Regions from separate parts of the Kribbella sp. NPDC048837 genome, predicted to be linked through region 1. Evidence: riboswitches for the same ligand, from Rfam matches in the RefSeq annotation. Region 1 holds a riboswitch; the other holds the start of a gene.
The links. A riboswitch is a leader RNA that binds a small molecule or an ion and turns the genes downstream of it on or off. The one in region 1 is predicted to bind cobalamin.
Positions count from the first base shown of each region.

Region 2: linked by a shared signal. The riboswitch ahead of ACZ6O0_RS18185 (putative cobaltochelatase) and the one ahead of ACZ6O0_RS27580 (ribonucleoside-diphosphate reductase subunit alpha) in region 1 are both predicted to bind cobalamin.

Region 1 is NZ_JBVJHF010000006.1:202,459-206,562, forward strand. Features, by position in the region: gene ACZ6O0_RS27570 (Fic family protein) at 1-585, shown strand, start outside; gene ACZ6O0_RS27575 (DinB family protein) at 674-1,255, shown strand; cobalamin riboswitch at 1,334-1,489, shown strand; gene ACZ6O0_RS27580 (ribonucleoside-diphosphate reductase subunit alpha) at 1,632-4,104, shown strand, end outside.
Region 2 is NZ_JBVJHF010000003.1:535,282-539,385, reverse strand. Features, by position in the region: gene ACZ6O0_RS18200 (TetR/AcrR family transcriptional regulator) at 1-133, opposite strand, end outside; gene ACZ6O0_RS18195 (aldo/keto reductase) at 224-1,243, shown strand; gene ACZ6O0_RS18190 (LLM class flavin-dependent oxidoreductase) at 1,254-2,114, shown strand; cobalamin riboswitch at 2,261-2,397, shown strand; gene ACZ6O0_RS18185 (putative cobaltochelatase) at 2,470-4,104, shown strand, end outside.

The DNA.
Region 1 (4,104 bases):
TTGATCCACCTGATCCTGCGGGCCGACGGCCTGGTCTCGCGGACCGTGCCACCGGTGTCGTTGTCGCTCGCCACGCACGCGGCGCGGTACATCGAGGCGCTCACCGACTTCCGTTACGTCGGGCGGGCGACCACCGCCAAGGCTCGCTCGGCGGCGAACCCGTGGCTGCGAATGTTCGCGATGGCGTGCAGTCATGCGACCGCGGAGGCGGCTCGCTTCGAACAGACCGCCACCGATCTCAAGACCGCCTGGCGCGAGCGAGCCGCTCCGGTCCGCGCGGGCTCCGCGACCGAACTGCTGATCGAGGCACTGCCCGCGGCTCCAGTCCTCACCCTCACCGCGGCCGCGCAGCTCATCGACCGGTCCCAGCAGGCCGCCAACCAGGGACTGACCCGGCTGGTCGAGGCGAAGGTCCTGCGCGAGATCACCGACGGCCGCCGGAACCGGGTGTACGAGGCGCCGGAACTGATCGACGCCTTCACGTTGCTCGAGCGGCGCTTCGCCAGCCCTGCGGCCGATACCAGGATCCAACCGCCTAGCAGACCCGTGCCGTCGAGGCCAGAACCAACACACCATCCGCATTGACTTTCTCCTCCCCGTCGGGACACAATTCGAACACATGTTCGATCGCGTCTCAAATCGAGGCGCCGTGACGGGGAGCGTGAGAACCGTGATGCCGGAGCCGTTCGACTGGGACATCCTGCACCGCCCTTCGGCGATGGCGATGGTGCGAGGCCAGCTCGGCTTCAGCTGGATGGTGCTGTCCGGCCGGCTCGCCCAACTGACCGACGAGCAGTACTTCTGGCGACCGAGCAGCGAGGCACTGACCGTCGTCCGGCGGCACTACGCCGGCCGGTTCCGATCGCTCGGATCCGGCGAATGGGTCGCGCAATGGCCGGACGAGCCGGATCATCGCGGCCCGCGCACGATCGCGTGGCTGATCGCCCACCTGACCGAGACCTTCTTCGAGCGCTGGGAGTGGACCTTCGGCGAGAGCCGGCAGGGCCGGGCCGACATCACCCTGCACGGCAACGCGCGGGATGCGGTCGCCTGGCTGACGCACTGGGTGGACGCGTGGCAGGAATCGATCGCCGCACTCGACGAGGAGCAAGTGATGACGGTCGGGCTCAGCCAGGCGACCGAGCTGGACGCGGGCGAGCCGTTCGGCCACGTCGTTCTCCGGCTCAATCGCGAGCTCATCCACCACGGCTCGGAGATCATGACGCTCCAGGATCTGTATGCGGTCGCCGCGTGACGACCGGCCGCCGGCGCGACACGCCGCGACACGCGCGGCGCGGCGCGGCAATGCCACGAATTGTCGGAGCGACCACCTAGCATCACTACTGCTGGTGGTTCGGAGCGGCTGGCACCACAAGATGTGGGTCACTCCGAGGCAACAGGGGAATCCGGTGCGACTCCGGAGCTGCCCCGCAACGGTGAGCGGAGACCTTCCGCGAGTCCGGATACCTGCCATCGGCGCGCGCACCACCGGTGCGCGCGGTCCGAGACCTCGCGGGTGGGTCGCAGGGCGTGACGGCAGTGTTCCCGGCCGGTGCGGCCGTGTCGTCGTGCGCCTGCCCGCGCAGTGGTCGAGGACCTCCGACACTCGTGTGGAGAGAGCTTCTGTGACCATCGCCTCGTCCTCCCGGGCCGCCGACCAGGCCGGCCCTGATTTCTCGGCAGACCTGCCGATCGAGCTGACCGTCGTCCGCCGCGACGGCAGTAGCACCGCGTTCGACCCGAGCAAGATCTCCGTGGCCATGAGTAAGGCGTTCCTCGCTGTCGAGGGCGCCGGGGCCGGCGCCACTCACCGGGTCCGCGACCTGGTGGCCGACCTGACCGGCCGGGTCGTCGGCGCCCTGACCAGCCGCGGTGACGCCCGCCGCAGCGTCCAGGTCGAAGACATCCAGGACCAGGTCGAGCTGGCGCTGATGCGCGCCGGTGAGCACCAGGTCGCCCGCGCGTACGTCCTTTATCGCGAAGAGCGGACCAGGGCCCGCACACCCGCCGACCCCGCCGGGGTCACCGAGAAGCCGACGCTGACGGTCCGTGCGGCCGACGGCAGCCGGGCACCGCTCGACACCGACCGGCTGCGGGTGATCGTGGCCGAGGCCGCCGCCGGGCTCGACGCGGTCGACCCCGAGCTGATCCTCGACGAGACCCTCGGCTCCTGCTACGACGGCATCGCGCAGCACGAGGTCGAGCTCGCGCTGGTGATGGCCGCCCGGTCGTACGTCGAGACCGAGCCGCAGTACAGCTTCGCCGCGTCCCGGCTGCTGCTGGACCAGATCCGCCGCGAGGCCCTCGGCCGCGTCCACGGTGAGCCCCGGCAGGCGAGCCAGGCCGACATGACCGCGGCGTACGCCGAGTACTTCCCGCGCTACATCGAGGTCGGCGTCGAGGCCGGGCATCTCGACCCGGAGCTCGCCAGCTTCGACCTGGCCCGGCTCGCCGCCGCGATCCGGCCCGAGCGCGATCTGGACTTCACCTTCCTCGGTCTGCAGACCCTCTACGACCGGTATCTGCTGCACATCGACAAGGTTCGCTTCGAGCTGCCGCAGGCGTTCTTCCTCCGGGTCGCGATGGGGATGGCGCTGCGCGAGGACGACCGCGAGGCGCGGGCGATCCAGTTCTACGAGCTGCTCAGCTCGTTCCGGTTCATGTCGTCGACGCCGACCCTGTTCAACTCCGGGACCACCCGGCCGCAGTTGTCGTCGTGCTTCCTGACCACGGTCGACGACGACCTGGCCGGCATCTTCCACGGCATCCGCAACAACGCACTGCTCGCGAAGTACTCCGGCGGCCTCGGCAACGACTGGACCCCGGTCCGCGGGATCGGCGCCAAGATCCGCGGCACCAACGGTGAGTCGCAGGGCGTCGTACCGTTCCTGAAGATCGCCAACGACACCGCCGTCGCGGTGAACCAAGGAGGAAAGCGGAAGGGCGCCGTCTGTGCCTACTTGGAGACCTGGCACATCGACGTCGAGGAGTTCCTCGACCTGCGCAAGAACACCGGCGACGAACGCCGGCGGACCCACGACATGAACACGGCGAACTGGGTGCCGGATCTGTTCCTCCAGCGCGTTGAGGCCGGCGGCGACTGGACACTCTTCTCCCCCAACGAGGTCCTCGACCTGCACGATCTGTACGGCGCGGCCTTCGCCGAGGCGTACGTCGGGTACGAGGAGGCCGCCGACCGTGGTGAGATCCACGTGTTCAAGCGGGTCAAGGCCGTCGACCTGTGGCGCCGGATGCTGACGGTGCTGTTCGAGACCGGGCACCCGTGGATCACCTTCAAGGACGCCTGCAACGTCCGCTCGCCGCAGCAGCACGACGGCGTCGTCCACTCGTCGAATCTGTGCACCGAGATCACGCTCAACACGACCGTCGACGAGACCGCGGTCTGCAACCTCGGCTCGGTCAACCTGGTCGCCCACCTGACCGCGGACGGCCTCGACGCCGAGCTGCTCCGGGACACGGTGAAGACCGCGGTCCGGATGCTCGACAACGTCATCGACGTGAACTTCTACACCACCCCGGAGTCCGAGCGGGCGAACCAGCGGCACCGCCCGGTCGGCCTCGGCCTGATGGGCTTCGCCGACGCGCTGTTCGCGCTGCGGATCCCGTACTCCTCCGACGCCGCGATCGAGTTCGCGGACCGCTCGATGGAGCAGATCAGCTACCACGCGATCGAGGCGTCCAGCGACCTGGCCGCCGAGCGCGGCCGCTACTCGACGTATGACGGTTCGCTGTGGAGCCAGGGGACCCTGCCGATCGACTCGCTCGAGCTGCTCCGGACCGCCCGGGACGGCGACGTGATCGTTGATGAGGGCAAGCAGTTGGACTGGGACGCGCTGCGGCAGAAGGTGCTGCGCGACGGCATGCGCAACTCGAACGTGATGGCGATCGCGCCGACCGCGACGATCTCCAACATCTGCGGCGTGAGCCAGTCGATCGAGCCGGCGTACAGCAACCTGTTCGTGAAGTCGAACATGTCCGGTGAGTTCACCGTCGCGAACCCGTACCTCGTCGCCGACCTGAAGGCGCGGGGCCTGTGGGACCAGGTGATGGTGTCGGACCTCAAGTACCACGACGGCATCCTGA
Region 2 (4,104 bases), on a different contig from region 1:
CGTTCCGCCGCGCATCAGCCCGTTTCCGCTGAACAGCCGGCCCCGCCGCACTGTCCCCCCGCTTCCGCGCGGCTGGCGTTCCCGCTCCGCTGTCGCTCTGCGTCCGCGCGGCGGGCTGCTCTGATCCGGCCATGCCCCTCCTTGATAAACGGAACAATGTTCCGTATGTTGATTACCGGAACGTCGTTCCGTATTCGGCCATCATGCCAGGAGGAGCACCGCTATGCAGTACCGCACCTTGGGTCGCACCGGCGTCCGGGTCAGCACCCTCGCGCTCGGCGCGATGAACTTCGGCGCCATCGGCCGCACCGGCCAGGACGAGGCCACCGCGATCGTCGACGCCGCTCTCGAGGCCGGGATCAACCTGATCGACACCGCGGACATGTACGGCCAGGGGGAGTCCGAGGAGCTGGTCGGCAAGGCCATCGCCGGCCGCCGCGACGATCTCGTGCTGGCCACGAAGGCGACCATGCCGATGGGTGACGAGCGCAACCACCAGGGCAGTTCGCGCCGCTGGCTGGTCACCGCGCTCGACAACAGCCTCCGCCGGCTCGGCGTCGATCACGTCGACCTCTACCAGATTCACCGATGGGACCCGAGCACCAGCGACGAGGAGACACTGTCGGCGCTGACCGACCTGCAACGCGCGGGGAAGATCCGCTCGTTCGGGTCGTCGACGTTCCCGGCGTACCGGATCGTGCAGGCGCAGTGGGCCGCCCGCGAGCATCACCTCAGCCGTTACGTCACCGAACAGCCCAGCTACTCGATTCTGCAGCGCGGGATCGAGGCCCACGTCCTGCCAGTGACCGAGGAGTACGGGCTGGGCGTACTGGCCTGGAGCCCGCTGGCGTCCGGCTGGTTGTCGGGTGCGGTCCGCGCCGGCCAGGAGATCAGCACCAGCCGTTCGGTCTTCGCACCGGAACGGTTCGACACCACGCTTCCGTACAACCAGGCCCGACTCGAGGCCGTCGAGCAGTTGGCGAAGGTGGCCGACGAGGCCGGCCTGACGCTGATCCAACTGGCCCTCGGCTTCGTCACCGCCCACCCGGCCGTCACCAGTGCGCTCATCGGGCCACGGACCGTAGACCACCTGCACTCCCAGCTCGCCGCAGCCGACACCGTCCTCGGTCCTGACGTCCTCGACGCCGTCGACAGCATCGTTGCCCCCGGCACCGATCTCGCCCCGCACGAGAAGTTCGATACCCCACCCGCGCTGCTCGAGCCGTCGCTGCGGCGTCGCTGAAGGAGAACCCATGCCCAGCTTCGGAATCATGACCGCGCCGATGCAGGTCGACTATCACGACGTACTGCGGGTGTGGCGCGAGGCGGACGCCATCCCGGAGATCGAGCACGCGTGGCTGTTCGATCACCTGATGCCGATCGCCGGGGACCCGGGCGGACCGGCGTACGAAGGCTGGACGCTGCTCTCGGCGCTGGCCGCGCAGACCCAGCGACTGCGCCTTGGTCTGCTCGTGACCAGCAACCGCTTCCGGCCGCCGGCGATGCTGGCCAAGATCGCCACGACCGTCGACATCGTCTCCGGTGGACGGCTCGACTTCGGGATCGGTGCGGGCTCACGGCCGAGCCACCCGCTGGCCCGGCGCGAGTACGAAGCCCACGGCCTGCCGTACGACGACTTCGCGCACTCGGTGGAATCCCTCGCCGAAGCGTGCACCGTCATCCGGCGGCTGTGGACCGAGACCGAGCCGTTCGACTTCGACGGCAGCTACGTCCAGCTCACCGGCGCGTTCGGCAACCCCAAACCCGTCCAGCGCCCGCACCCGCCGATCCTCATCGGCGGACGCTCGTCCGCCACCCTCCGCGTGGTCGCCGAGCACGCCGACGTCTGGAACATCCCGGGCGGCGACATCGAGGACGTCGTACGCCGCAGCGCACTGCTCGACCGCTATTGCGCGGAGATCGGCCGCGACCCCGCGACGATCACCCGCTCGATCCACCTGCCCGTGTCGTACGCCCAGCCCGGTGCCACCAAGGATGCGATCGCCGAGGCGGTCGACGCCGGCTTCGGACACATCGTCCTGGGCCTCCCGGACCCGTACCCGGCCCAGGTCGCACGCTGGGTCGCCGACGAGCTCATCAGCATCGCGGCCTGAGGTGCCGTACCGACGGACGGGTAGTCCTCATCCCCAGGCTCCGGCGTCCCGTGTGACGGGCGGCCGCGGCTCGGCGCTGGGCGGACCACTACCCGTTGTTCGGTACGCGTGTGAACCTCGTCGCTGAGTGAAGGGCTGGGGTGTGCCATGATCGGGCCGACGGTTGTGGAGGAACACCGGTGACCGGCTGCGGCCGGGAGTCCGGGGCGGTCCCGCCACTGTGACCGGGTCGGCTCAGCTGCTGCCCGGGAGCCAGGACATCCGCGTCCGTCCGTCGGGCCGCGGTCTCCGCGGTACGGCGTACCAGCAGCCGTAGCGGGCGCGGACACCCGCTCGACGAAGGGACCCACCGCCGATGCGGCCTGCCTCACCGTCCACCGGATTCCCGTTCACCGCGGTGGTCGGGATGGACGATCTGCAACTCGCCCTGATCCTGGCCGCCATCTCCCCGGCGATCGGCGGTGTGCTGATCCGGGGCGAGAAGGGTACGGCGAAGTCGACCGCGGTCCGCGCTCTCACCGAGATCCTCCCGCCGGTGGACGTCGTCCCAGGCTGCCGGTTCTCCTGCGATCCCGAACACCCGGATCCCACCTGCCCCGACGGCCCGCACCCGGCCGTGCCCGAGACCCTCACCCGGCCGGCGCGGCTGGTGGAGTTGCCGGTCGGCGCCACCGAGGACCGGGTGCTCGGGTCGTTGCATCTCGAGAAGGCGCTCGCCGAGGGCATCACGGCGTACGAACCCGGCCTGCTCGCCGGCGCGAACCGCGGGCTGCTGTACGTCGACGAGGTCAACCTCCTGCACGACCACCTGGTCGATGTCCTGCTCGACGCGGCCGCCATGGGTCGCGCGACCGTCGAGCGCGACGGGGTGTCGGTCACGCACCCGGCGCGCTTCGTCCTGGTCGGCACGATGAACCCGGAGGAGGGCGAGCTCCGCCCGCAGCTGCTCGACCGGTTCGGCCTGACCGTCGACGTCGTGGCGAGCCGCGATCCCGCGGTCCGGGTCGAGGTGATGCGCGCGCGGCTCGGGTACGAGGCGGATCCGGCCGATTTCGTGGCTGGGTACGACGGTCCGCAGCGCGAGCTCGCCGAGCGGATCGTGAAGGCGCGCGATCTGCTCGCGGAGGTGATCCTGACCGACGCCGCGCTCCGCCAGATCGCGGAGATCTGTGCGTCGTTCGACGTCGACGGGATGCGGGCCGACCTGGTCACCGCCCGTACGGCGGTCGCCCACGCAGCGTGGTCCGGGCGCACCGTCGTCGAGGTCGACGACGTCCGTGCCGCGGCCAAGCTGGCCCTCCCACACCGACGCCGCCGAAACCCCTTCGACGCCCCGGGCCTCGACGAGGAGCAGCTGGAACAGGCGATCCAGGAGAGCACGCCCCCGCAGGACCCGGACGACGACCCGGATGGTCCAGGTGGTCCCGACGACTCAGGTGGTCCGGGCGGGGGTGTGGATCCATCCTCCGACTCCAGTGGAGAGGAGGTGGATGCACCCGCGCCAGGAACTGCAGGCCCCGGGCCGACGGGTGACGTCGTCGGGAGTTCGGAGCCTTACAAAGCGCGGTTGTTGAGTGTGCAGGCCGCGGGGGCGGGGGTTGCGGGGCGGCGTTCCCGGGCGATCACCGAGGCCGGGCGCGTGGTGGGGGATCGAGCACGCGTCGGGCGGGAGGCCGGGCGGCCGCATCTCCTGGCGACCATTCGATCCGCCGCGCCGCACCAGCATGCACGGGGTCGCACCGGCGCGGGCCTCGCCGTACGGGCGTCGGACGTACGGCTAGGCGTCCGTGAGGGTCGTGAGGGCAACCTTGTGCTGTTCTGTGTCGACGCGTCCGGCTCGATGGGGACGAAGAAGCGGATGGGCGAGGTGAAGACGGCGATCGTCTCGCTGCTCCTCGACGCCTACCAGCGGCGTGACACCGTCGGCCTCGTCACGTTCGCCGGCGCCGACGCCACGGTTGCGCTGCCGCCGACCGGCAGTGTGGAGACC